3 regions of the Jeotgalibaca sp. PTS2502 genome follow, and region 2 is predicted to be linked to each of the others. Evidence: riboswitches for the same ligand, from Rfam matches in the RefSeq annotation. Region 2 holds a riboswitch; each other region holds the start of a gene.

Region 1 (8,276 bases), 650 kb from region 2:
CCTTTGGCGGTATAACAAACGATTGATTATCACCATTTTGTCCGAACTGACCAGAATCTTTGTCTGATCCTCCAAACAAGAACTCAAATCCTAATATTAGAGCAGCTACTACAACTAAACCAATCGATAATTTTTTTATTAAAGGTGATTGATTACTTTTTTTATGGCGATTAACACGCGTTTCTTTTTCTTCAGACATCATTCTTCTCTCCCTCCGCATTATACTCTAGCATATTATAACACGTCATAAGTTATTAATTTGATTACGAGACTATTTCATTACATTACAATTTATTTTGCCGTTTCACTTTACTAATAACAATTAAGCGAGCTTGTAAACTAAATATCGCATCCACTACAAAAATCGCTAAGGCAATCGCACCTGATACCATAACTGCCTCTGTTAATTGCATCTCAGCATGGGGATAATCCCCATTTATAAATGAAAAAACGGCTCGATACACTGCTTCCCCCGGCACTAATGGAATAAAACCAGGTAAAAAGTAAACCGTTGCTGGTGTTTTTAAATAGCGAGCAAAATAATGGGATAAAAACGATACCACTACTGCCGCTAATAATGTTGAGGGAACTTTTTCATAAAACTGGCCTGCCAACAAGTAAACAAACCATGCAATTGCTCCTGTTAAAGCGGCGTATATTAACGAGCGTTTAGGAGCCTCCAAAAGAATGGCAAAGAAATAAACAGAAATAAAAGCCATCAGCGATTGCATTACAATCATCATTAGCCTATCCCTCCTACTACTAATCCTGCACCAATTCCAAGTGCGATAAAGATGGCAATCACGAATGCTTCAAGCACTTTTGCACCACCAGACATATAATCGCCCTTAAAAATATCCCGAACCCCATTTGTCATGGCAGTCCCAGGTAATAGCGGCATGATTCCTGCAATAATTAATAAATCAAACTGGATATCAAAAGGCAAGGCGCGTTGCATAAAGGTCGTCAAGACAGCAATAGAAAAACTAGCAAACATGTCTAGAATAAAAGGCCTAACCATCCACCTTCTTCCATAATGTGTAATACACGCAATCGATGCAGACACCGGCATTAAGAAAAGAAAGTCAAAGTAACTTCCGCCATACATCAAAAAAATCATTTGAACAAAAATAAACGTTGCTAAATTTTTACGAAACGAATTGTATTGAATATCATCAATATTTTGTAAGAAGGAATACGCCTCTTGGATCGTAATCGACCCTTCTGTAAATTTACGAGAGACATCATTAACTCGCGTTATTTTACTTAGATTGGTCGTTCGATTAGAGATGCGCTTAACGACGGTAATAGCATCCATATTTGAGTTATCAAGCGTCGCAATCAGACCCGTTGTAATCGCAATAGCGTCAATCATTTCCAGGTCTGTTTTTTGAAGAATGCGTGTAACGGTCTCTTCCACACGGTAGGTTTCTGCATTACTTTCCAACATAATCTTGCCTGCTAAAACAGCAGTATCCATATATAATTCATAATCCATTTCTGGCAATTGATCACGCCCTTCCTCTTCCATTCTGTTTTAGTATAACGTATTATTGATTCTCTTGCCTTATTTTAAAATTGCTTTTAAAGAAATGTTATCTTTTGACTTTTTACACAAAGAAGCATACTTTATTAATAGAAATTAACCAATCATATGAGGAGGAAAAAGAATGGCTAACATTTTGATAAGCGGTGCTTCTGGTAATATTGGCACAGTTTTAACTGAATATTTGAAAGATAAACACACTTTAACATTAGTTGATGTCGATTTCACTGATTTTCCTGATCATTTAAAAAATGTCTCGCATTTAAAAGAAATAGACCTGACTGTTCCTGATAATGTCACTGGGTTACTAGACGGTATTGATTATGTGATTCATCTTGCTGGAGATCCTCGACCCGACGCGGAGTTTTACGATTCTCTATTAGATTTAAATTACAAAGTTCCCCATAATATGTTTAAAGAGGCCGTTAAGGAAGACAGCTCTGTTAAACGAACTATTTTTGCTAGTTCTGTTCATGCTATAGGTGGCTATCCTGAAAACGTCCAAGTCAAAACGAGTGACTACCCTCATCCTGAAGATTTGTATGGCGTTTCTAAAGTCTATATGGAAGCTCTAGCTAGCTATCATGCCTATAAGTATGGAAAGGAATTTATTGGGATTCGTGTCGGTGGCTTTGATAGCGATATTAGTCCCGGCGTAGCGAATGCTGATGGATTAGCGACACACCTGTCAAAAGGCGATATGTGTCATTTAATAGACTGTTGTTTAACAGCTGACTTAAAGCAACCCTTCCTACTAGTCAATGGCGTTTCTAACAATCGCTTCCCTCGTATGGATATTTCCCAAGCTTATTTTGATATTGGTTACGAGCCAAAAGATGATGCTTTTGAAATCCATGAGAATGGTCATTATGATTTTAAAGAAGAAGAACCGATTAAGATTGACCCAGAAGACTAATTTTTGAAAGGTTCACAAAATGAGCTTTTCTTGCTATCATAAGTAAGATCTTTTAGTTAGAAAGGACGATCTTACTGTGGCAAAACGAAAAAATAGTCAAATCCAAAAACGTAATATTCAACCTAAAGTAACAAGCGTATTCGATTCATCACGCTTGACGCCTGCTGAGGAGCAGCTTCAAAAAGAGAACGAGAATACCTTCCTATTTACCATTATTGGGATGTTTTCAGGGATGGTCATTGGTCTTATTTTAAACCAAATGACGTTAGGCTTTATCATCGGTATCGCTATTGGAGCGGTTATTGACTTTATAATTAATCGCCAAAAACAAAAGAAACTGATGGCTAAACAGGATAACACTGATGAAAAATAAGACAGTTCTTGCTAAGGTGTTGCATTAGCAAATAGTCTGTGATAAAGTATGACTTAACTGAATAGAACACTTATCACAAAGGGGTGCCTTCACTGGCTGAGACTGAATGAAAATTCTAACCCTTCGAACCTGACTTCGTTAACACGAGCGTAGGGATTGTGTGAGTAAAGAACACGTTATGTATTCTTCTCCTTTGTAGTAGGTCTGTTCCATTCTACAATAAGGAGGAGATTTTTTTATGTCAAAAAATTTAAATATTTGGATTGAAGGAACCATTATGGCTGCCTTAGCAACCGCCCTTTCTTTCGTACCTTTAGATATTGGCCCTAGCTTTTCTATAACAGTTGGCCAACCTGTTTTGATCCTTTATAGTTTACGTCGTGGACTCGGCCCAGGATTTGTAGCAAGTTTCCTTTGGGGAGTCTTACACATTTTCGTCGGTAACGCTGATATTCTTACCCCTCTTCAAGGATTTATTGAGTATTTTATCGCCTTTGGGTTTTCAGGATTAGCGGGACTTTGGTCTACTCAAACTAAAGAAGCTATTGCGGCAAAAAACTGGGGCATGTCAACCATGTATATCACTATCGCTACTCTAGTTGGAGTCATTGGTCGCTACTTCTGGCATACCATTGCAGGCTATTATTTTTGGGGACAATACGCACCAGAAGATTGGAGCCCGTGGTTCTACTCTATCGTCTTGAATGGTGCTAGTGCATTGGCTACCGGCCTCTTTACCATTGTAGTCCTACTAGTTGTTTACAGAACCACACCCCAACTTTATACAGCAACTAATAGAAAGCATGGGTATTAGCAAAGAAAAAGCCTGTCCAAATTGGACAGGCTTTTTACCTATTCTGATTTTTATGCGGCCAAGAGGACTTGAACCTCCACGGGGTTGCCCCCACCAGCCCCTCAAGCTGGCGCGTCTGCCATTCCGCCATGACCGCTCTATAAACATTACAAGTAATATTATACAAATTTCTCATATATATTGCAACTGTTGTTTAAAGGGTGTTGTATAAATGAAAAGCGGTCTTTGAAAGCTATTTTTTGTTTGCAAAGACCGCTTTTTGGCTATTTTCGGTCTTTGAAAGTCATTTTTCGTTTGCAAAGACCGCTTTAGCTGTATTTTTTAAGGAAAGTTACACCGAGTGTTCCTAATCCAGTATGGGAACCGATTGTTGCGCCTACTGGGCGAGCAACAATGGCTTTGGGAGAGAACTTATCAGCAATAGCGGCTTCTAGCTTTTCTTTTGATTCTAAATCATTGCTATAAGCGATACCCACTGTCTGCAAGGACAACTGATCGGCTTCTTCATCTAAAATATCGAGAATACGTTTCACAACGCGTTTTTTCCCTCTAATTTTTTCAGCAACTTCTACAGCCCCATCTACTAAAACAAGTACGGGATTAATTTGTAAGAGTGACCCAATTGAGGCAGACGTTTTAGAAATACGCCCTCCCTCTGCTAAATAATTGAGGTCAGTAATAGTAAATAAGGTCATCAAATTATCCGCCATAAATAATAAGCGGTTTTCAATAGTATCTAAATCTTTTCCAGCTTGTAAGTAGTCAACAGCTTCAATGACAATAACGCCTGTACCGATTGAACCACTTTTAGAATCGACAATTCTCAAGTCAAAGTCTGGGTAATCTTCTTTAACTGCGCGATAAGCTAATAAGGCTGTTTGGTGAGTTCCTGATAACTTCGACGACAAGCTAATATAAATACCACTCTCTCCTGCTTTTGCCATAGCGGAAAATTGGTCAACAAACTCAGATAAAGAAACCTGACTTGTTTTAGGGCGAATACCGGCTAAAATACTGTCGTAAATTTTATCAGTGGTTATTTCAAAAATATCGCGGTACTCATCTTCCCCAATGGAGATTGTCAAAGGGAAAAGGTGAATATTGTTTTCTTCTATATAAGATAGACTCAAATCACTTGCGGAGTCACATAAAATTTTCATCATCGTTCTCTCTTTCATTTATAGTTAATTTACATTTTAACTCATTATGTCGCTTTTGTGTACTGTTTATTTGTTTGAAAGTATAAGCTTGCCCTTGCACTTGCCACAAACATAGCGGCTCGTATTAATTTTTCTTTTCCGATGATACGATTGTTGGCAATCTTGGCAGAGATAAAGCTTGGTTTGCTCGAGTTCATTTTGGGTTCTTAAATTCTTAACGTAGCGGGTGCCGCCTGTCTTAGCTAGTAGATGTTTAAAATCTGCATCGGCATGCTTATAACCCTTCCCCATTAAATGGAGGTGATAATGGCAAAGTTCATGTTTAATGACAGCTAAAAATTCATCCATCCCATGTAATTCTAAAACACGAGCGTTAAATTCTAAATGGTGGCTCGCCAATAAATAGCGACCACCTGTGGTACGCAGTCGATTGTTGAACGTGGCTTGATGCTGAAACGGCATCTGGAAAAATTCTAACGAAATGGATTCAACAAGCGCTTGTAAGTCAGTTTGATTCAATGCAATGTGCCCCTTTCACATCGAACAATGTAACAAAAAATAACGATCTGTTCAACTCCAATAGGATGAGGAACAGATCGTTATATATTTATTCTGCTAATGCTTTAACAATCGCTTCATTAAAGACTGGTAAATCCTCTGGTGTGCGACTAGTAATGAGGCCGCTAGCGTCAATGACTAAGGCACTGTCTTCCCACTCTGCTCCAGCATTTTTTAAGTCAATGCCAACTTGTTTAACAGAGGTCATTTTTTTGCCTGCAACAATTTCTGCATTAATCATTAATTGCGGTCCATGGCAAATCGTGAAAATAGGTTTCTTCTCAGTGTCAAAATGACGAACAAATGCTAAGAAACGATCATCAGCTCTTAATTTATCCGGTGAAAAACCACCCGGTATCAATAAGGCATCATAATCAGACGGATTCGCATCATCAATCCCCAAATCAATGGTGACTTCTGCTTCCTCGCGTTTCCCTTTAACAACTTTTCCGGCTTCTTTCTCAATCGCAACCGTTTGGTGACCTGCCTTTTCTAACGCTTCAACGGGAGAGGTATATTCCGAATCTTCAAATAAATCAGTTACAACAACTGCAATTTTTTTACTCATCATGCCATTCTCCTTCCTTGATTATATTTAGTGTAACAAAAACAAAAAGTCAGTCCAAATGATATGGCTAGTGTCATATCTTTCGCTTTTATAAAGTTATTGACTTAAACTAGTAGTGAGTTTAGAAAGGACGGATTGGTCATGTTTTTAGGAATTGCGATGAAATTATTTTTTGGATTTATTGCCCTTGCTATCGTTATGCGTATAGTTGGCAAGAAAGCCTTATCCGAAGTGACTCCCTATGACATTATTTACTCCTTTGTTTTAGGAGGCATTGTTGAAGAGTCCATTTATGATGATAAGGTACATGTTGGCCATCTGTTATTTGCCTTTTTTATCTGGGCAATTATTATTTATACGGTAGAGAGTTTTATTCAAAGGCGAGATTCTGTTGCCAAAACAATGAAAGGCAGGCCTTCTGTTTTAATTTTTGAAGGAAAACTGAATCTAAGCCAATTAAAATCAAACCATGTCGAAATGGAACAACTCCGTAGCTTATTACGCAAAGAGGGATCTTTTTCTCTTCAAGAAGTTGATTATGCCGTTATGGAAATTAACGGCCAAGTCTCTGTTATGAAAAAAGACGACATTTCAGGCCACTTCACCTACTTACTGATAGATGAAGGTGTTTTGGAAGACAAGGCATTAGCTGCCATTGAAAAAGATAGTAAGTGGCTCTATGATCAACTAGCTGAAATCGGTAGTTATCATGTTTCAGATATTGTTTATGCCGAATGGTCCCAAGAATATGGCTTTTACATTCAAACTTATGAGATGACTTTAAATAAAACAATCGATATTGATGGTTAAAAGCTAAACAAAAAGGAGCTAGAGAAATCTCTAACTCCTTTTTCGTCTTTAATTTTTTTCATTCAACATGGTTAAAGCGACACGAGCTTTTTTCAAGTCCACACCGTCAATCCATACTTTGACAATATCACCGACACTAACAATATCAGAGGGGTGTTTCACAAATCGGTTGCTCAATTTTGAAATATGCACCATACCGTCTTGTTTAACCCCAATATCAACAAAAGCACCGAAGTCGACAACATTACGAACGGTTCCTTCTAGCTCCATGCCGACCTTCAAATCTTCCATCGTTAAGACGTCTTGTCTTAATAGAGGCTGTGCCACCGCATCACGGAGGTCTCGGCCTGGTTTCGTTAGTCCTTCAATCATATCTTGCAAGGTTTCTTTTCCTAAGCCCGTTTCTGCCATGACAGTCTGGCGGTTTAAATCTGCTAGGGCTGTTCGTGCTGCATCCGTTCCGACATCTGTTAAGTCTAGTCCTGCTAATGCTAGAACTTGTTTGGCTTCTTTATAGCTTTCTGGATGGATATCGGTATTATCAAGGATATTTTTCCCACTGATAATACGTAAGAATCCTGCTGCTTGTTCGTAGGCTTTTGGTCCTAAACGAGCAACTTTTTTCAATTGCGTTCTACCTGTAAAGATGCCGTTCTCTTCTCTAAATGCAACAATGTTATTAGCGATTGTTTTATTTAAACCAGATACATGTTGTAAGAGTGGCGCGCTAGCTGTATTTAGGTTGACCCCAACTTGGTTTACTGCGGTTTCGACTACAAAGTCTAGCTGATCAGTCAGTTTCTTTTGCGATACGTCATGTTGGTATTGGCCAACACCAACAGACTTAGGATCAATCTTTACTAACTCCGCCAGTGGATCTTGTAGACGTCTTGCGATGCTGACAGCACTTCTTTCTTCTACTTGGAAATCTGGAAATTCTTGGCGGGCAATATCACTAGCCGAGTAAACAGATGCACCCGCTTCATTCACAATCACATAATAAACCTGACGTTCAATTTTTTTGATTTGTTCAGAAACAAATACTTCTGATTCACGGCTAGCTGTACCATTACCAATAGCTACCATTTCAACGCCATACGTTTCAACTAAAGTGATAAATTCTGAACCAGCCGCTTCACGTTTGTTAGCTGGCGCAGGTTTATGAGGATAAATGACTGATTTAGCTAGTACTTTACCTGTTTCATCCACAATGGCTAACTTACAACCAGTACGGTAAGCTGGGTCAAATCCCATAACGACTTTACCTTTCATTGGTGGTTGTAGTAAAAGATTTCTTAAGTTGTCGCCAAAGACATGAATAGCTTGCTCCTCTGCAACTTCTGTTAGCTCGTTACGAATTTCTCGTTCAATAGCTGGACCAATAAAACGGTTATAGGCATCGTTTATAGCTTCTTTTACATAAGGAGCTGTCACACTATCAGCGCTCGTAATCATTTGTTTATGAAGGTAAGCTTGTATTTTTTCAGCGTCGACCAATAAATTCACTTTCAAAATGCCTTCTTTTTCACCA
Region 2 (8,276 bases):
CTTACATTTTGTTAGTTCTATCATACCCGTTTCTAACAAAAGGCGCTATTGATTTCTTTAATTGAAGGATTATAAAGTAATATTATGAACGTTGAAAGCCAAAACAACCTTTTACACCAAAACATCAATGCTTCCAAAATTTCTGCGTATCTAAACCGATTCCGAACACCGATTTACATGAATCGATTAGCGATTTAATCTCTGAAGTAGGAAAATCCTTAAAAGATCATCCTGAAATCGATGGTTTGAAAATGAAAAAGTCAAAGCGAAAAATGAAATCTCGCTTTGACTTTTATAGGGTCCACCAACGTCAAATAGTGAATAACCAACTAGGATACGAAGGAAGATATTATTTAATGGACTTATAGAAGCTTGAGGTACACCAATCCACTTAAGGTGATGAGCGGAAGGCTAATGAGAAAAACAACATCTGACCCTTTCACTTTCGTTTGAATATAATGGGTTCGTTCTTCAGAAAATCCTTTTGCATGCATGGCCATTGCCAATGCATCAGACCAACGTATGGACCTAATGAGGAGTCCAACCAGCGGTCTATAATCAAATTTTTTCAATTTAATCTGCCTAACTTGATAAGCTAGTTTTGCTTGTGAATAATTTTTACTCATTGAAGGGATGAGATAAACAGATGCCAGAACACCATAAGATAGACTGTTCGATAACTTTCCTTGCTGAACCATACTAGCAATTAACTCATTTGGATAGATAGTTAATGCTGTTAATAAACCAAGTACTGCGAAAGAAAAGATACGTGTCCCTAACTGTAGCCCATTTAAAAATGCAGCATCTTCCAAAACATAACGTGTTGATTGTACGGATAGACTAAGGTCAACGCCGCCAGTATGACTAAACTTCCATCCGGTAATGAAGAAAGAGCAAGATAGGATCAGAGCTGGAAGAATGATTTTTAATGCTTGTCTTAATTGAACTCTTTTACTCGTAAATAGAAGTAAGAGAACAATCACACTTATAAACGTATTGAGGCGCCAGTCTGGTGAGAACATTAAGAGTAAACTGGTGACTAAAACAGTGACTAGTTTTATAAATGGGTTAATGCGATCGATCATAGGACACCTCAATTAACTCTTGATTTTCTAGTACATAACCACGGTCAGCATAGTGCTTTACTAAGTCATGATCGTGACTGGTGAAGATGATGGACGTTCCATCTTGCCTAAGTTCATTTAAATTATTCATTATTTCAAGTGCATTTTGTTTATCTTGACCATAGGTTGGTTCATCAACTAGTAGCAGTCTCTGCCCTTTAATTAACATACAAAGCACTGCCAATCGGCGTTGTTGACCCTGACTCAAAAGCCATGGTGAAGTAGAAGCTTGATCTTCTAAGTTATGTCGCTTCAAGAGATTAGTGATTAATTTTTTAGTTTCTTCTTCAGTCTTTTCAGGATAAACAGCTTGCACGCCAATATTCAATTCATCAAAACATGAAGTTGTTAAAAATTGAAGAGAAGGATCTTGAAAAATAAGTCCAATTTGAGAAAGCCAACCTTTCCTATTCTTAGAATTAAACTTTAAATCTTTCATATGCATAGTCCCGTCAAAAGGATATTCCCCCAGAATCGTCTGAAAAATAGTTGATTTACCGGACCCACTTTTTCCTTCTAACGCAATCAATTCTCCAGGATAAATGTGCATGTTGCCGTTTTTTAATAAAATACGGTCAGTATGCCACGTTTTTTTCAGCCATTTTGTTTTATATTCTCCTAGTTCAATCGTCATATTTTCAATTTGAAAAATCGGCTCCAAGTTATTTGATACGTCTGCTTGTTGCAGAGGTTTTTCTAGTTCTGATAATAACCCTTCTTGTTCAAGAAGGAGATGATCGTTAGTAGAAAGTGGATCAAGTGAGATGTTTGTCTCTAGAAGTTGCCCCACTCGACTTAATACCATCATTCGGTCAACAAATTTCCACCTATCAAGACGGTGATCGATGACTAGAATGATTTTATTTTGTTTTTTTAGTTCTAAAATTGTTTCTTGAAGTTCGTTTGCTTTTTGATCATCCAAGTTAGAAAATGGTTCATCTAATATATAGACGAGTGGATCAATGATTTCCAAACATGAAAAGTTTGCTCGCTGTAATTCTCCGCCAGACATGACATCAAAAGAACGTTCAAGCAATTCGGTAACACCTGTTTTCTTTGCGTGTTCTTTAACCATTTCATCCATTAATAAAGGATCAAAACCTTTGTTCTCTAAGCAAAAAATTAATTCTTGATAGAGATTTTCCATAGCAAATGCTAGTCGGGCATTCTGAAATGATGCAGATATATACCTCATAGATTCCTGATTGTCCATAGATAATAGGTCTTGTCCAGAAACAGAAATTGTGCCGGATTTTAATGTGCCACCACTTTCAGGATAATATCCTGTTAGAACACCTGCTAGTGTACTTTTTCCTGATCCGCTTGCACCCGCTAGAAGCACAATTTCTCCAGGATTGATTGAAAAACTTATATCCGAAAAGTGTACGCTATTTTCTAGATTGAATTCTAAGTGTTCAACAACAAGTCCGTGATTAGTTCCCTTTTTCATGACTGACACCATAAGATTTTAATAATCCAGTGTTGTCTAAAGCAATACAAAGTTTATGTGCAATAAATCCAGTAAAAATAAGTGAACTTATTAAACGAATAACAAAGATAGCTATGACAATAGACAATTCAAGTGAAGCATAATCGTTTCTGAATGCAGTCCAGATAAAACTGAAAATGGTAGCCAAGACGGCACCTACCATTGAATTTCTCATGTTATAGCGACGATACTTGGTAAACATATACGGCAATTCAACACCTACACCTTGAATAAAGGCACTGACTATAACAATTGGACCAAAAACATTTCCTAAAACAACTTCGATAACAGCGGCAAATATTTCAGTAATAATACCAACGCTTGGCCGTCTAAGAATGTAAAGAGCAACAACAGGTGCCATAAACCATATACCATAAAAAGGTTCATATCCTAAAATACCAATACCTGCTGGAGTAAGGGCAGTTGTTAAGACAGCTCCTAAATATAATGCAATTAAATAAACAATTCCAAATGCGACAGAGATTAATCCCATAAAAATAAAGTCTCTTAATTTTAATGGTTCTTTATTCATAATGATTCACCCTCCGGTAAGTTACAGAGTAAAGAAGCTTCTATGATATAATGGCTAACATCTTTGCCAGTTCTTTCTGCAACATATTCTAAATAATCAAAGACATCATGTACATCACCTTTTAAGTAAGTCGTGTAATGGCCACTTCCAGCATAAACACCTCGGTCAATCCCATTATTAACAACCTCTTCAATAAGTGACATATAGTTATCAGTGCCCATTGGATACAGTGAAAATTTACCGACAACGGGGAAGGTTATTTTCCGGCTGTTACGGTCATTGATCCGTCTATCATCATAATCGAGTGTGTAGTCTGCATCGTGATCTCCCGGGCAACCTTTCGAGATAGTCATATGAAGACTCATATGTATATCATCATGATATGCTTGAGAAAATACCGCTCGAACGCCGTCAAATACAGCCGATTCTCTACCGCGGTAAACCGTTGAAGTGGGATCAGTTTCACTCCACACCATAGAAGTGTCTACATTTTCAAGTGAAGAGAGGATAATGTCGACAAAGTTATCAGACATCGGTGCTAAATTGAATCTAATTCCGGCAATTCCTTCTTTTGAACCAGGAACACCTACTGCGCAACTGCCGTATGAGACATATTCTTTTTTTGACAAAATAAAAACTCCTTTTCCAGTCAATAATCCAGAAAAAGAGTGTAGTAAAAAATTATAATCTTCCTACGCAACGATAAAGTTGATCAGGTTCACGAATCTGCTTCTAGCACTCTCAGCCTCCTTTAAAAGGCTCTCCGGATTAAATGACTATTCAGTTTTGTGAGTTCAGTATACTTGAAAAGAAAATCGATAGCAAATAAAGATTTTTATTTGTTTAAGGGAGCGTTAATAACTTTGTGAAAATGACCCTTCCTTTTCGCAAATTTATTTTAACCTTCCAACAGTCCGCTCCGTATGTTTCCAGCTCGCGTTCGGCCTATTGGAAACCCTTATGGCTACGGGGAAATCCCAGAAAGTAAGCACATTTTCATTCGAGAGGATGGCTTCCTTGGCGACAGTTTTCCGCGTTAACGGAATATACGTTGCATCCATATAAATAACAGCATAACGGTCATGAAGCTCAAGGCCGTTAGACGCCGTGCATCTTCTGTAAATAATTTTGTTATATAGGACATGATTTGGGGCGTGTAGTGATGCCCATACATTTTCTCAATCAAGTCTACGATTTTCGATCGGGTCATACCTTTTCAAAAGAAGTGAATGATGGTCTCCTCTAATGTGTCGTTCGTCCGCCTATAAGCAGGAACAGTCTCTTCAGCAATCGATCTAAATGCAGAAGTTAACACATTTTTCCTATTTCTAAACTCTTCTAATATCTCATGTTTGCTATAACCTTCTGAAAGAATATCAGCCAAAATATCTTCACTAAAATCAAAAAAACTCTTTTTTTAGGCTTTACAAACTCATAAAGTATCTCATTCTCTACAAGCTTAGCTTCTACTTCAATACCAGTGGGCCCATCACATTCTTTAGAAACAGTTAACAAAATAGAATTCCTTTTTTGTAACCATGTTATTTCTTCCACCATTTAACCTTTCGTAATTATGAAGGGCTCTATTTTAGTAGAAATACAACATAATAAAACTCCTCATCATTATTCGTGATAAGGATAAAAATTCCAGGTGGAAATCTGAGACCATCTTCCTCTTTAACTGTTTGATCAATCTTATTAATTTTTGTCATAGCTGGTTCAGGATGGCTCTTTCCAATTATTGTAATCCTATTTATCATGATATATTCTGAAAATAACTGCTTAATCTCAGTAGACCCATCTACCATAACGAACATCGTTCCCGCTATTAACAAAGAAGATAACAATACTGTTGAAGAAGGAATTGAAACAACAGACATTAAGATGAGTCATCACTAGCATAAAAGGTAAGATAGCTGTAGTAAAGTCACATATAACTAATCAATTAGCAATCAAGTCATTTCTATCTGTTCGATTTCACTCTTCTCTGTTTTCTAATTTTTTCGTAGTTGCACCTTCCTTAAAGGCAGCAGGAAGAACCGTTCTTGATGGCGCTTCTTTCCCTTCCACAACGTTTAGTAGTAAGGAAACTGCCGTTCTGGCCATATCTTCAACTGGCTGAGCGATTGTGGAGACAACATATTGCGCTTCTTTTGTCATCTTTAAACCGTCAAATCCAATTACTTGAATGTCTTCTGGTACTTTTTTCCCTAATTTATTGATGACATGTATGGCATCCAATGCAGCCAAATCGGTGATTGTAAAAATCCCATCTATTGTGGGGTACTCGAGCAAAAACTTCTCTATATCCGACTGTAAATCCTCAATCGGTTCCAATAAATCTAGCACTTCACATTCCAATCCCAATCTTTCAGCTTCTAATTGGAAGCACTTTCTTCGGTTTTTCGTTTCGTTCGGAGTCTCTTGATGTCCACCTACAAAAGCCACATGTTTTGCGCCTCTTTTAAACAGTTCTCTAGCGGCCAACCGTCCCCCTTCCACATTATCCGTGGTCACATATATCACATCTTCAGTAAAATAACGATCGATACTAACGAAAGGCAAGCTGCTAGAAATGTACTGGTCAATATCGGAATAAGTAATGCCTATAATACCATCCACTTTATTTTGTCTGACCATTTGAATGTATTCGTATTCTTTTTCTGGTCTTCCATCCGAGTTGCACAGTAATAATTTATAATTCCTTTCTTCGAGCTCCGTTTCTACGTAGTACGCAAATTCTGCGAAAAAAGGATGCCATATAGTAGGCAGGATCAAAGCAACTGTATAGGTCTTATTCGTTTTTAATCCTCTTGCATAGATGTCTGCCTCATAATTTAATTCCTTAATGGCTGCTTTTACTTTAGCAGCTGTACTTTCTTTAACCGGCACATTATTTATAACCCGCGAAACACTACCAAGACCTACACCAGCTAGCTTAGCCACATCTTTCATGGTCGCTTTCAATTATGATACCTCCCATTTTTCGTTGTCTTTAAGTCTCAGTATAATTTAAATGACTAAATAAACCAAGTTCCCTTCAAGCAATGTCATTCATCGCTCTTGAAGGGAACATCTCTAATTTTATGTATATTGTTCTTTTGCTAAGGCAAGACAACCGATTGTACCTGGATTATCTTCTAATTCTGGTAATACAATATAGTCCTCTACTGCAGGAGTTAAGACATAGCCATTTAACAATTCTTCAAACTGACTTTTTACTTTTCCAAGTAAGTGAGGTTGCTTCATTACTCCACCACCAAAAATAATTTTTTGGGGTGAGAAATAAAGTGTCGTATTGTAGGCGGCTTGAGCCAGATAGGATGAAATGATATCCCAAATCGGATCTTGCTCATTGGTTTCTTCTCCTGTTTTTCCAAGCCGGGCTTTAATGGCCGGTCCCGAAGCAAAACCTTCCAGACAGTTTGAATGATAGGGACAGTGCCCCTCATAGTCATCAAGGGGATGCTTATTTACAATCATATGACCTACTTCAGGATGGCTGAATCCTTCCACAAAGGAGCCTTGATTGATCGCTCCCGCCCCTATCCCTGTTCCCACAGTAAAATAAACACAACTATCTAAATCCCGAGCACTTCCGATTGTATACTCCCCATAACAAGCCGCATTTACATCCGTCGTGAAGAAAACTGGAACGTTTAATGCTTCTTCTAATTTTCCTACAATGTTATACATTTGCCAAGCAATTTTTGGAGTATTCGTAATGTATCCATAAGTGGGGGATGTTTTTTTCAAATCAATAGGTCCAAAACATCCCAAGCCGATACTCTTTAATTGATATTGCTTGAAAAAATCAATCACATTGGGCATTGTTTCTTCAGGTGTATGAGTAGGAATAGACAGCCGCTCGACGATATTGTAATCAGAATCGCCTATTGCCAGAACAAACTTTGTTCCCCCCGCCTCGATACTTCCAAATAATTCTTTCATACTTGCACACATCCTATTTCCAAAAGCGGTACCTCCAGGATTCCTTTCGCCTCGATATATAAATTCGGTTCAAGGGTTTCTTCATAGAAAGTAAAAGTCATGGTTTTTTCTTGGTTAACAAAGATTTCAACAGAAGACGTGTCCATAAATATTTCCAATTCTATCTTATTGCCATTCAGGATTACTGTCCGCTCTGTTAACTGGCTAGGTTCACTTCCTGTGATTGGATGACCAAAATCTTTTCGAGAGAAAGTTAATTGATTGGTTTCTTTGTCAAAGTCAAGTACGAGGCCCCCGAGTTTATTTTTTGCTAAATAAACCTGGAATGCATCGGCCTGGCTTACACCTAACGTTAACTGATAGTAACGATTATTGGTACTGATAGAATGATATTTTCTCACTTCATTTTCAATGACAAGATTTGTTTGTTTTTCAATGATTTTTAGTGATTGATAAACATCTGAAATTGGTTTTTGATACAAGCGATTGTTTTCCACCCACAGCTCTCTGGCAAGTGTCATGGATCCAGCCCACTTATGTCCCAATAAGTCAGTTGGCAAGGTTCTCCCCCACATTTGCATCCAAGCAATCATCACCTGGCGTCCAGCACTGTCTCTGGTTGTTTGTGGTGCATAGAAATCCAAACCAAAATCAATTTCATGGTCATTTTCTACTGCAAAAGAACCGGTTTCCCAATCCATTTGGCCGATGAAAGCTACCGTAGAACTTGTATTATGGAATTCTACTCCTCTAGGGTTGATTTCAATCGGTGACATGATCAAGACATCTTTCCCATTTAAATGGAATAAGTCGGGACATTCCCACATTACCCCTTGATCATGAGTTCCTTCCAATAATACAGAGAAAAATTTCCATTCATATAAATCATCGGATTGATAAAGGAGAATCAGTCCACGGTCATCTTCTGTTTTGGAGGCGATAATTGAATAGTAGCTGTCATCCTTTTTGATTACCTTCGGATCCCGGAAATCATGGATATTCCCATATTCACCCATTCTTTTTTCATCAATCACCGGATTGGCTGCATATTTCTCGAAATTGATTCCATCTTCGGACACGGCAATACATTGTGTTTGATATACAACCCCATTTTCGATGCGATGCCCGGTATACATCAAATACAATTTTCCATCTTTTTCAATGGCACTTCCTGAGAAAC
Region 3 (8,276 bases), 570 kb from region 2:
AAAGTCCGCCTCTACATATCCGTCTTTATTTCCCGCATAGGTTGCCAATGAAGAGGTAAAGTAATAGTGTTTCAATTGTTGACCAAATTTTTCAATACGGATTCGTGCATCCTCAGCGTTATAACAGATATTATCGAATACTGCATCCCACCTGTTGTGCTTGAACTGCTTGCCAACCAGCATGAGCTGCATCGCTCGCATCTAACACAATATGTTGCACTTGACCCTCAAACGGAACAGGATTGTTACCTCGCGTCGCAACAGTCACGTCATTGCCTTTATCTAATAGTAATTGGACAGTTTTTTTACCAAAAAAATTCGTTCCACCTAACACAAGTATTTTTTTCATTTCCTTCACCTTTTCTGATTTTATTTAATTTATTTTTAGAATAGTCCTAGACTATCCCACTCACTCAAAGTTGTCTACTTTAACATACTAACTGCTATCTATTAAAAACAGCGACACCCTTTTTGGATAAAAGGATGTCGCTGTTTTACTTTTATGCTATTTCCACTCTTCATTTCATATCATCAGATATATATTAAACCTTTTAAATTAGCCATTATTAGAACGTTCATTTCTGTTCTATCCGTCTAATTTGGATACATTTATAATTAATTTTACCCGTTCCAGTCCCAGTTCCAGTAAAAAAATGACTCTTATCCAACATTAACTGAATTTACTTGTCATTGTAAACACCATATTTTTTAAGTATTCTAAAGAGTGTTACAATATATATAATGAGTTAAAGAACGATTGTCTCCACTTCTACTTTTTATTCACCTTATGACTTTCCCAGCTTTTAACCAAATTCATGGCTACCTCTTTTGGATCATCTGCTTGAGATATGACAGAAACTACAAAGAAACCTTCTACTCCAGTTTTTGCAAGTTCCTCTATATCCTCCAGCCCAACCCCTCCTCCTATAACTATAGGAATAGGACTGAGTTTTGCAACCTTAGAAAGGTCTTCAAAGCTTCTAGTAAGAATTTCTCCATCATGACTAAGTCCACAATCTGGTTTGGTCATGGTTTTACGTAATGGCCCTACACCAAAGTAGTCAATCTGGGACACATCTTCTGTCTCAATATATTTAAATAAGTCAGCAGATCTAGCTGTTAATCCTACTATACTGTCTTCCCCCAAATATTCCCGACATACTCCTACTGGAATATCCTCTTGGCCTACATGAATTCCATCTACCTTTGCTCCTTCTTTCCTAGCAGCTAGCACAACATCTAAGCGGTCATTAACAACTAATGCAACTTTATTTGACTTACCTAGACTTTTAATTATATCTGAGGCCTCCACTGTTAAATTAATTAACTCCTTAGCAGAAGCTAGCTTGGAACGAATCTGTATAAATGTAAATCCTGCTTCTACTGCATCTTTTATAATTGAACCTGCTGGTCGCCCTTTAGTATTCTCAGGTCCAACAACAAAATATGATGAAAGATGAAAGTTTTGTCTATTAATCATTTTTTATGCCTCCTCAATATGAAAATAGTTATTTGCAATATCTTCTGGTCTAGCCTTGTACAATTCATCTAAAAAATGAACTTCAAAACTACCTGGCCCATCTGCTTTCTTTTCAGCAAATTGACCAGCTAGGTTATAAATTTGACTTCCAGCTATTGCTGCAATAAATGGAGTGGTCGCTGTTGCATAAACTGCCATTACCCCTCCCAAGGAACAGCCTGCACCTGTAATTTTTTGCATAAAATTAGATCCACCATGGGAATATACTAGAGTATTACCATCAGTTATCAAATCTATTTGTCCTGATACTGCTATAGCTCCACCTGTCCATTTAGCTAGTTCAATAGCAGCTATTTTTGCGTCCTCTACTAGATTGGTAGAATCAACACCTCTTACTTGAGAATCCCTCCTTCCTCCATCTAATTCCCATAGTCCAGCTAGGGCAATAATTTCTGAAGCATTTCCTCTAATAATACTAGGTTTGCAATCCTTAAATTCCTTTAGTAGTTTAGTTCTAAGGGAGCCAATACCTATTGCAACTGGATCTAAAACCCATGGTTTTTTTATATCATATAAAATTCTACCTAGATGGCCTAATGTCTCTTCATATATAGGTAAAAGAGTTCCAACATTTATATACACGGCCCCTCCCGCTTTAGCCAAAACTTCTCCCTCATCTGGCAAATATACCATAGCTGCCGATCCTCCCACTGCCAGCTGGGCATTTGCTACAAAATTAATGGTTACAGAGTTAGTAATAGATCCTGCCATAGGGTTGTTCTTTTTTACAGTCTTTACTGCCTCAATAATTTGTTCTTGAATTTCTTGTTTCTTTAACATTTTTAGATCTCCTTTTTAGGATATATTTACTTCCAACTTTATCTTCTTTCAATAGTTACTTTATAAATTTTATAAGTTTCTTGAAATCTTTAAGATAAATATCTGCAAACTCTATTATCTTTTCTAAATCTTTTTTAGCATAATTATCTTCTATAGCTACTACATTTAAACCCGCCATTTTAGCAGCTTCCATACAATGTAGGGAGTCTTCAAATAAGAAAATTTGATCAGGCTTTATATTTAGCCTTTTAGGTAAAAGTTTAAAAAACTCCCCATTGTCCTTGCTTAAGTTTGTATTTTCACTGGTTTGTACAAATTCAAAATAATCATATATACCATATCTATCTAAAATTGAAAATACTAATTCCTCATCTATTACACTTGCTATTGCAAGTCTTATATTTTTACTCTTTAAGGTTTTTATTACTTCTATAACATAAGGTTTTAGTTTTGCATCATTTTTATAATATGAAAACAATAATTCATCTAACTCCTCTTTTATTTGTAAAGAAGTTTTTCCTATTTTATACTCTTTTTTCATATAAGAAATACCTTCCGCCACTGTAAGAGTTTCCATAGCCTGGTATAAATCATCCCTAGGACTAATTCCCTGAGATATTAAATAATTTTTTCCTAAGTTTCTCCAAAAGTCTATGGAATCTATTAAAGTTCCATCTATATCAAATACTGCAGCTTTCATGTGATTTCCCTTTCTTGTTTAGTATTGAACCAAAGATAGTTACAATGGCTGAAGTAACCACTGGCAATACAAATGCTATTAATAATTTATCAGCTATGAAAAATGGTACTCCTGAGACTACCCCAACTACAGCTGCCACCAATGCAATGTTTTCTGTTAAATTATCATTAAAAAGCCCATAGAACAAGGGAAAAAATACTCCGGCACATACTAAATCTGCAACAAAGAAGAGATAAAGAACACTATATCCCTTTGATGCAATTAAAGTTGCAGGTATTATCAATATAACAGTCATAATTCTTGCATATATTAACAAGGATTCTTTTTTAGCGCTTTTAAATATTTTTTGACCATCTAAAGTAAAGGATGCTACTATTGCATTTAAAAGTGTGTCTACTGTACTCATTACTAAAACTAAAGCTAATATAAAAACAACTATTATTAAGGCACTAGGGAAAAATTCATATACTAGAGAAAACAATGCAACAGATGGGCTTTCTGCAATTCCAAGTCCAGTAGATACAATACCTAATAATCCTGTTAATATCATTATAGGTAGGACTATTAATATACAAGTAATTAAAGATTTTCTAATGGTTTTATCATCCTTACTTGCATATACCCTTTGCCAATAGCCTTGATGAAATAAATTAGATGCGAATACTGCAATACACAAGGTTAAGCCATATTCTATTCCACCCCAGTTTTTAAAATCAAATAGATGGGGTACATTTACAGTAGTTTTTCCCAATATCTCTCCTATTCCTCCACCATAATATCCAACTCCTATTATTACTACTACTAGCAATATGACTACTAATACCATTTGAATCATATCAGTAAACATAGACGCCCTAAGTCCACCATAAGCCGTATATATTAAGGTACCAATTCCAATAAATAATGCGGTATAAATTAAAGGGACTTCGGCTAACTCATAGGCTACTAAACCAATAGCAGTCAGCTCCGCGACTAGGTGGACAAACATATAGAAGATGGATAATAATACTGTTAAGATATGCATTCTTGAACCATATCTTTTCAAAGCAAAATCATTTAATGTACTACCCTCTGGTACATAAGTTCTAATCCTAGGACCTATTACTAAAAATGCAAAATAAAGACTAGCTACTCCTATTCCATAGCCTATAATAGTTGTAATTCCTCCAATTGAACCTGCCTCTGGTGGTGTAAATAAGACAAAAACCCCTAGAAAGGAAGCTAAAAATGTAGCCGATAATATACCTGAGCCTGTACTTCCCCTGGCAGTTAAAAAGTCATCCATAGTCTCTATCTTACCCCTACTATATAAAACACCTATAATAGTAAAACTTACAACTGTTATGGTTAATATAGTCATTATACTGAAATATGAAATCATCTTGTTCGCTCCTAAAACTTTATTTAAAATAATTTTTCTACCCTACTAATACCATTTGTAAAAATGATGAACAGGCCCTACTCCCTTGCCTATGGAAAAGGATTCTTGGATAGCCTTAGTTATATATCCCTTGGCCTCATCAATAGCTTCTGTAATATTAAGGTCCTTACCAAGATTAGCAGCAATTGCAGATGACAAAGTACAACCTGTCCCATGGGTGTTTATAGTGTTTATTCTAGGAGAACTATAGTAAGTATATGTAGATCCATCGTATAATATATCTACAGCCTCTCCCTCTAAATGTCCACCTTTAACTAATACATATTTAGGCCCCATGTCAAAGATTACCTTGGCTGCCTTTTTCATATCTTCTATAGTGCTTACTTTTAATCCTGTAATCACTTCTGCCTCTGGTAAATTGGGAGTAACTACTCTTGCCATAGGTAATAGATGGTCTATTAAAGCCTCTTTAGCTTCTGGTTCTAGTAGATGGTACCCACTTTTTGAAATCATTACAGGGTCAAGAACTAAATTCTTAACTGAATATTTACTTAGTGTATCTGCAATTATCTTTATGGTCTCTGTTTTAGACACCATGGCAATTTTAACCCCATCTACAGGAATATCATCAAAGATAACTTCTATTTGCTTTTGGATAATATCTGGTCTAATATCTTGAACAGCAAAAACACCCTCTGTATTTTGAGCAGTTACAGCTGTAATGATACTCATTCCAAATACTTCATGGGCTGAAAATGTTTTTATATCTGCTTGAATTCCAGCACCTCCACTACTATCTGACCCTGCTATAGTTAATATTTTTTTCATCTAACTCAAACTCCTCCTTTTTTTGGAATGAAAAAAGCACATACCCAGTCATAGGTATGTGCTTATTATGCAAAAATTAAATTTATCCTAATTAAATGCTTAATATTATACACTTTCCTACGCTAGTATTATCTAGATCAGGTATAGGGATCAAAGATGTAATCGTATCTTTCTCTCAGCTGAACTACTCAGCGCTCCCAGTGCTTAATTATTCTTTTGTATTATAAACAGGATAACATAAATATATTTAAAGATGCAAGATAGACAAATATTATAAAATCATTACCATTTCATCAGATAAAGAGTTTATCTCTGAATATAATATATCATGAAAATCCATACTTATCTTTTCATCTGTAAATTTAGGATTTGCTAATACTAAAGCCTTGCCTCTTCTTATAAAATCCTCTATATCCTTATCATTTAATTTTCTATATTTCTCCTTAAGGATATCAATCATATCTTTAAAGTAGGCTGCCATTTCAAATCTTAGGGCTAGGGATGATTCCTTCATCTCTTCTTCTAACTTTTTTAGAACCCTCCGAAAAACCGAAGACCTTGTAACAGCTATATTTAGCCATTCCAAGGTCTAGACCACCTACTCCCACTCTGTTTTAAGGGTATGGCATATAAGCGAAAATGCTGTAATATCAAGGATTTTGGAAACGTATAAAATCGAATAAATTATATTTAAAAAAATAAAAAGTGCAATAAAAGTGCAGTATTTGCACCTAAGCAGACCTGATTAAATTCGAAATGGAATTCTAAACTCAATATTCATTTAAATGATAGACGTTCATAATGAGCGTCTATTTTTTATGCTTTGAAAGGTTGTGATACTAACAAATTTTTAAATGAATAAAGTAAGCCAAAAATATTTTATGTGAGAAAGGAACGATACACTTATGGAATTAAAATATGTCATTCCCAATATGGAAAAAACATTTGGTCAATTAGAATATGCTGGTGAAGGGAATATTGAACAACGTCGAGTCAATGGCAGACCAACTATTCTCTCTCGTAGCTACAATTTATACTCAACGATTCAACAAGCAGATGATATTGTTGTCATTCTTCCCTCCGAAGCTGGCGAGAAACATTTTGAATCCGACGAAAAAGTCAGACTCATCAACCCACGTATTACCGCAGAAGGTTATAAAATTGGCAATAGAGGATTTACCAATTACATTATGCACGCAGACGATATGGTGAAAGCTTAAGAAAGGAAAGGTGAAAAAATATGAGATTAGCAGAAGGTATTGTGATTGAAAAAGACCAGACATTTGGCACATTGAAATTTTCCGCTTTACGTCGTGAGGTTCGTATTCAAAATGAAGATGGTTCGGTTTCCGAAGAAATTAAAGAACGTACCTATGACTTAAAATCAAAAGGACAAGGACGCATGATACAAGTCAGTATCCCCGCTTCTGTTCCTTTGAAAGAATTTGACTACAACGCAGAAGTGGAATTAATCAATCCTGTGGCAGATACCGTAGCGACGGCTACTTTTCGAGGGGCAGACGTTGATTGGTACGTGAAAGCAGACGATCTTGTATTAAAAGGACAGACAAAACCTCATCAGAAATATAAAAAAGAAGCGTCCGAAAGTGAAAAATAGGTGTTGCTTATGACAAACACACCATTGATTTTGAAAGAAATTCCGAAAGATGAAGCCATTTCTTTTATTCGGCAATACCATTATTCAAAGATACTCCCTAGATTGTGTAAATACTTTCTAGGGATTTTTTCAGAAGAAAAATTATTAGGCGTTGTGGAATTAGGCTGGGGTACGCAACCCCTACAAACCATACGCAAACTCTTTCCCGACAGTTCCCTTCAAACCACAGATTATTTAGAAATTGGAAAGATGTGTTTTCTTCCAGAAATGAATCAAACCAATTATTTTGGCAGTCAAGCTCTTTCAGCTCTAATTAAGTGGTTGAAAGAACATACGGACTGTCATTTTTTATATACATTGGCAGATGGAATTGAGGGAAAATGTGGCTATGTCTATCAAGCGTCCAACTTCTTTTACTGCGGGTATTTCAAGACAAGTGTCTATCGTGATAAACAGTCATGGGAAAAGATACACCCTCGAAGTGCTCGCCTTTTATTAGAGGAAAATGCTCGTTTTGAACAGGTAGAGAAAAAGCATTGGCTTTCCCAGGCATTTTGCGAATACAAAGGGATTGAGAAAATCAATGGACGCATGTTTCGCTATCTCTATCCGTTGACAAAAGAAGCGAAAAAACTGTTAGGACACACGCTCTATCGACGTCATTATTATCCGAAAGAAAAAGATTTACGCTTTGAAAAGCGAATCGCTTATCGGAAATATGAAGCCATTTCTCAACCAACTTTTGATAAACAGGCTCGTATCTACAATACACAATTATTTTGATAGATGGAAAGGAGGATTTTTATGCCATTGCTTCATGACAGAGGAAAGCGAATCAAAGCCAACGATAAGGACTTGGTCTATCATTTTGTGCTGATTTCATTGCTGATAGTTTTTCTAGTCGTTCTACTCCCTTTTCATTGGAGAACGTTACAATCGGTGAATTGGCAAACAGTTCAGTTAGATACATTTTTCTATCAACTGCATACGCCATACTTTTGGAGCAGTATTCTCACTGCTTTTTTTGTATGCGGACTCATCAGCTGGCTCTATTATCACTATCGCATAGATTCTATAAAACAGTTAGAGCACCGTCAAAAGTTAGCTCGTATGATTTTAGAAAACCATTGGTATGAAGCCGAAGAAACTCAATCAGAGGGATTCTTTAAAGACTTATCCAGCAAGAAAACCAAACAACGAATCCGCCATTTTCCTAAAATGTATTACCGAATGAAAGATGGACTGATCCATATTCATGTAGAAATCACTTTAGGGAAATATCAAGATCAGCTCTTGCACTTAGAAAACAAACTAGAAACAGGCTTGTATTGTGAATTAGTGGAAAAAACGTTGAAAGATTCTTATGTAGAGTATGTTCTACTTTATGACACCATTGGCAATCGAATTGGCATTGAAGATGTGGTAGCTC

What was found. A riboswitch is a leader RNA that binds a small molecule or an ion and turns the genes downstream of it on or off. The one in region 2 is predicted to bind thiamine pyrophosphate.
Region 1: another riboswitch for thiamine pyrophosphate. It lies ahead of thiT (energy-coupled thiamine transporter ThiT); the one in region 2 lies ahead of BW721_RS09925 (YkoF family thiamine/hydroxymethylpyrimidine-binding protein).
Region 3: another riboswitch for thiamine pyrophosphate. It lies ahead of thiD (bifunctional hydroxymethylpyrimidine kinase/phosphomethylpyrimidine kinase); the one in region 2 lies ahead of BW721_RS09925 (YkoF family thiamine/hydroxymethylpyrimidine-binding protein).

The regions. Positions count from the first base shown of each region.
Region 1 is NZ_CP019433.1:327,859-336,134, reverse strand. Features, by position in the region: gene BW721_RS01655 (YrrS family protein) at 1-199, opposite strand, end outside; gene BW721_RS01650 (threonine/serine exporter family protein) at 285-743, opposite strand; gene BW721_RS01645 (threonine/serine ThrE exporter family protein) at 743-1,498, opposite strand; gene BW721_RS01640 (NAD-dependent epimerase/dehydratase family protein) at 1,671-2,462, shown strand; gene BW721_RS01635 (hypothetical protein) at 2,539-2,835, shown strand; TPP riboswitch at 2,905-3,008, shown strand; gene thiT (energy-coupled thiamine transporter ThiT) at 3,074-3,649, shown strand; tRNA gene BW721_RS01625 (tRNA-Leu) at 3,703-3,785, opposite strand; gene BW721_RS01620 (DegV family protein) at 3,958-4,809, opposite strand; gene BW721_RS01615 (SprT family protein) at 4,876-5,328, opposite strand; gene BW721_RS01610 (type 1 glutamine amidotransferase domain-containing protein) at 5,417-5,935, opposite strand; gene BW721_RS01605 (DUF421 domain-containing protein) at 6,077-6,745, shown strand; gene BW721_RS01600 (Tex family protein) at 6,794-8,276, opposite strand, start outside.
Region 2 is NZ_CP019433.1:1,977,575-1,985,850, reverse strand. Features, by position in the region: gene BW721_RS09940 (energy-coupling factor transporter transmembrane component T family protein) at 363-1,085, opposite strand; gene BW721_RS09935 (ABC transporter ATP-binding protein) at 1,069-2,574, opposite strand; gene BW721_RS09930 (ECF transporter S component) at 2,558-3,145, opposite strand; gene BW721_RS09925 (YkoF family thiamine/hydroxymethylpyrimidine-binding protein) at 3,142-3,774, opposite strand; TPP riboswitch at 3,818-3,921, opposite strand; partial or broken gene BW721_RS12105 (transposase) at 4,153-4,430, opposite strand; partial or broken gene BW721_RS09915 (hypothetical protein) at 4,419-4,702, opposite strand; gene BW721_RS12100 (hypothetical protein) at 4,904-5,044, shown strand; gene BW721_RS09905 (LacI family DNA-binding transcriptional regulator) at 5,123-6,112, opposite strand; gene BW721_RS09900 (ROK family protein) at 6,230-7,096, opposite strand; gene BW721_RS09895 (glycoside hydrolase family 32 protein) at 7,093-8,276, opposite strand, start outside.
Region 3 is NZ_CP019433.1:242,001-250,276, reverse strand. Features, by position in the region: gene BW721_RS11735 (hypothetical protein) at 1-192, opposite strand, end outside; gene BW721_RS01195 (NAD-dependent epimerase/dehydratase family protein) at 131-349, opposite strand; gene BW721_RS01190 (thiamine phosphate synthase) at 770-1,480, opposite strand; gene thiM (hydroxyethylthiazole kinase) at 1,484-2,320, opposite strand; gene BW721_RS01180 (HAD family hydrolase) at 2,376-3,020, opposite strand; gene BW721_RS01175 (sodium:solute symporter family transporter) at 3,001-4,401, opposite strand; gene thiD (bifunctional hydroxymethylpyrimidine kinase/phosphomethylpyrimidine kinase) at 4,447-5,229, opposite strand; TPP riboswitch at 5,327-5,438, opposite strand; gene BW721_RS01165 (UvrB/UvrC motif-containing protein) at 5,501-5,815, opposite strand; gene BW721_RS01160 (YdcP family protein) at 6,135-6,449, shown strand; gene BW721_RS01155 (YdcP family protein) at 6,470-6,847, shown strand; gene BW721_RS01150 (Mom family adenine methylcarbamoylation protein) at 6,857-7,630, shown strand; gene BW721_RS01145 (FtsK/SpoIIIE domain-containing protein) at 7,652-8,276, shown strand, end outside.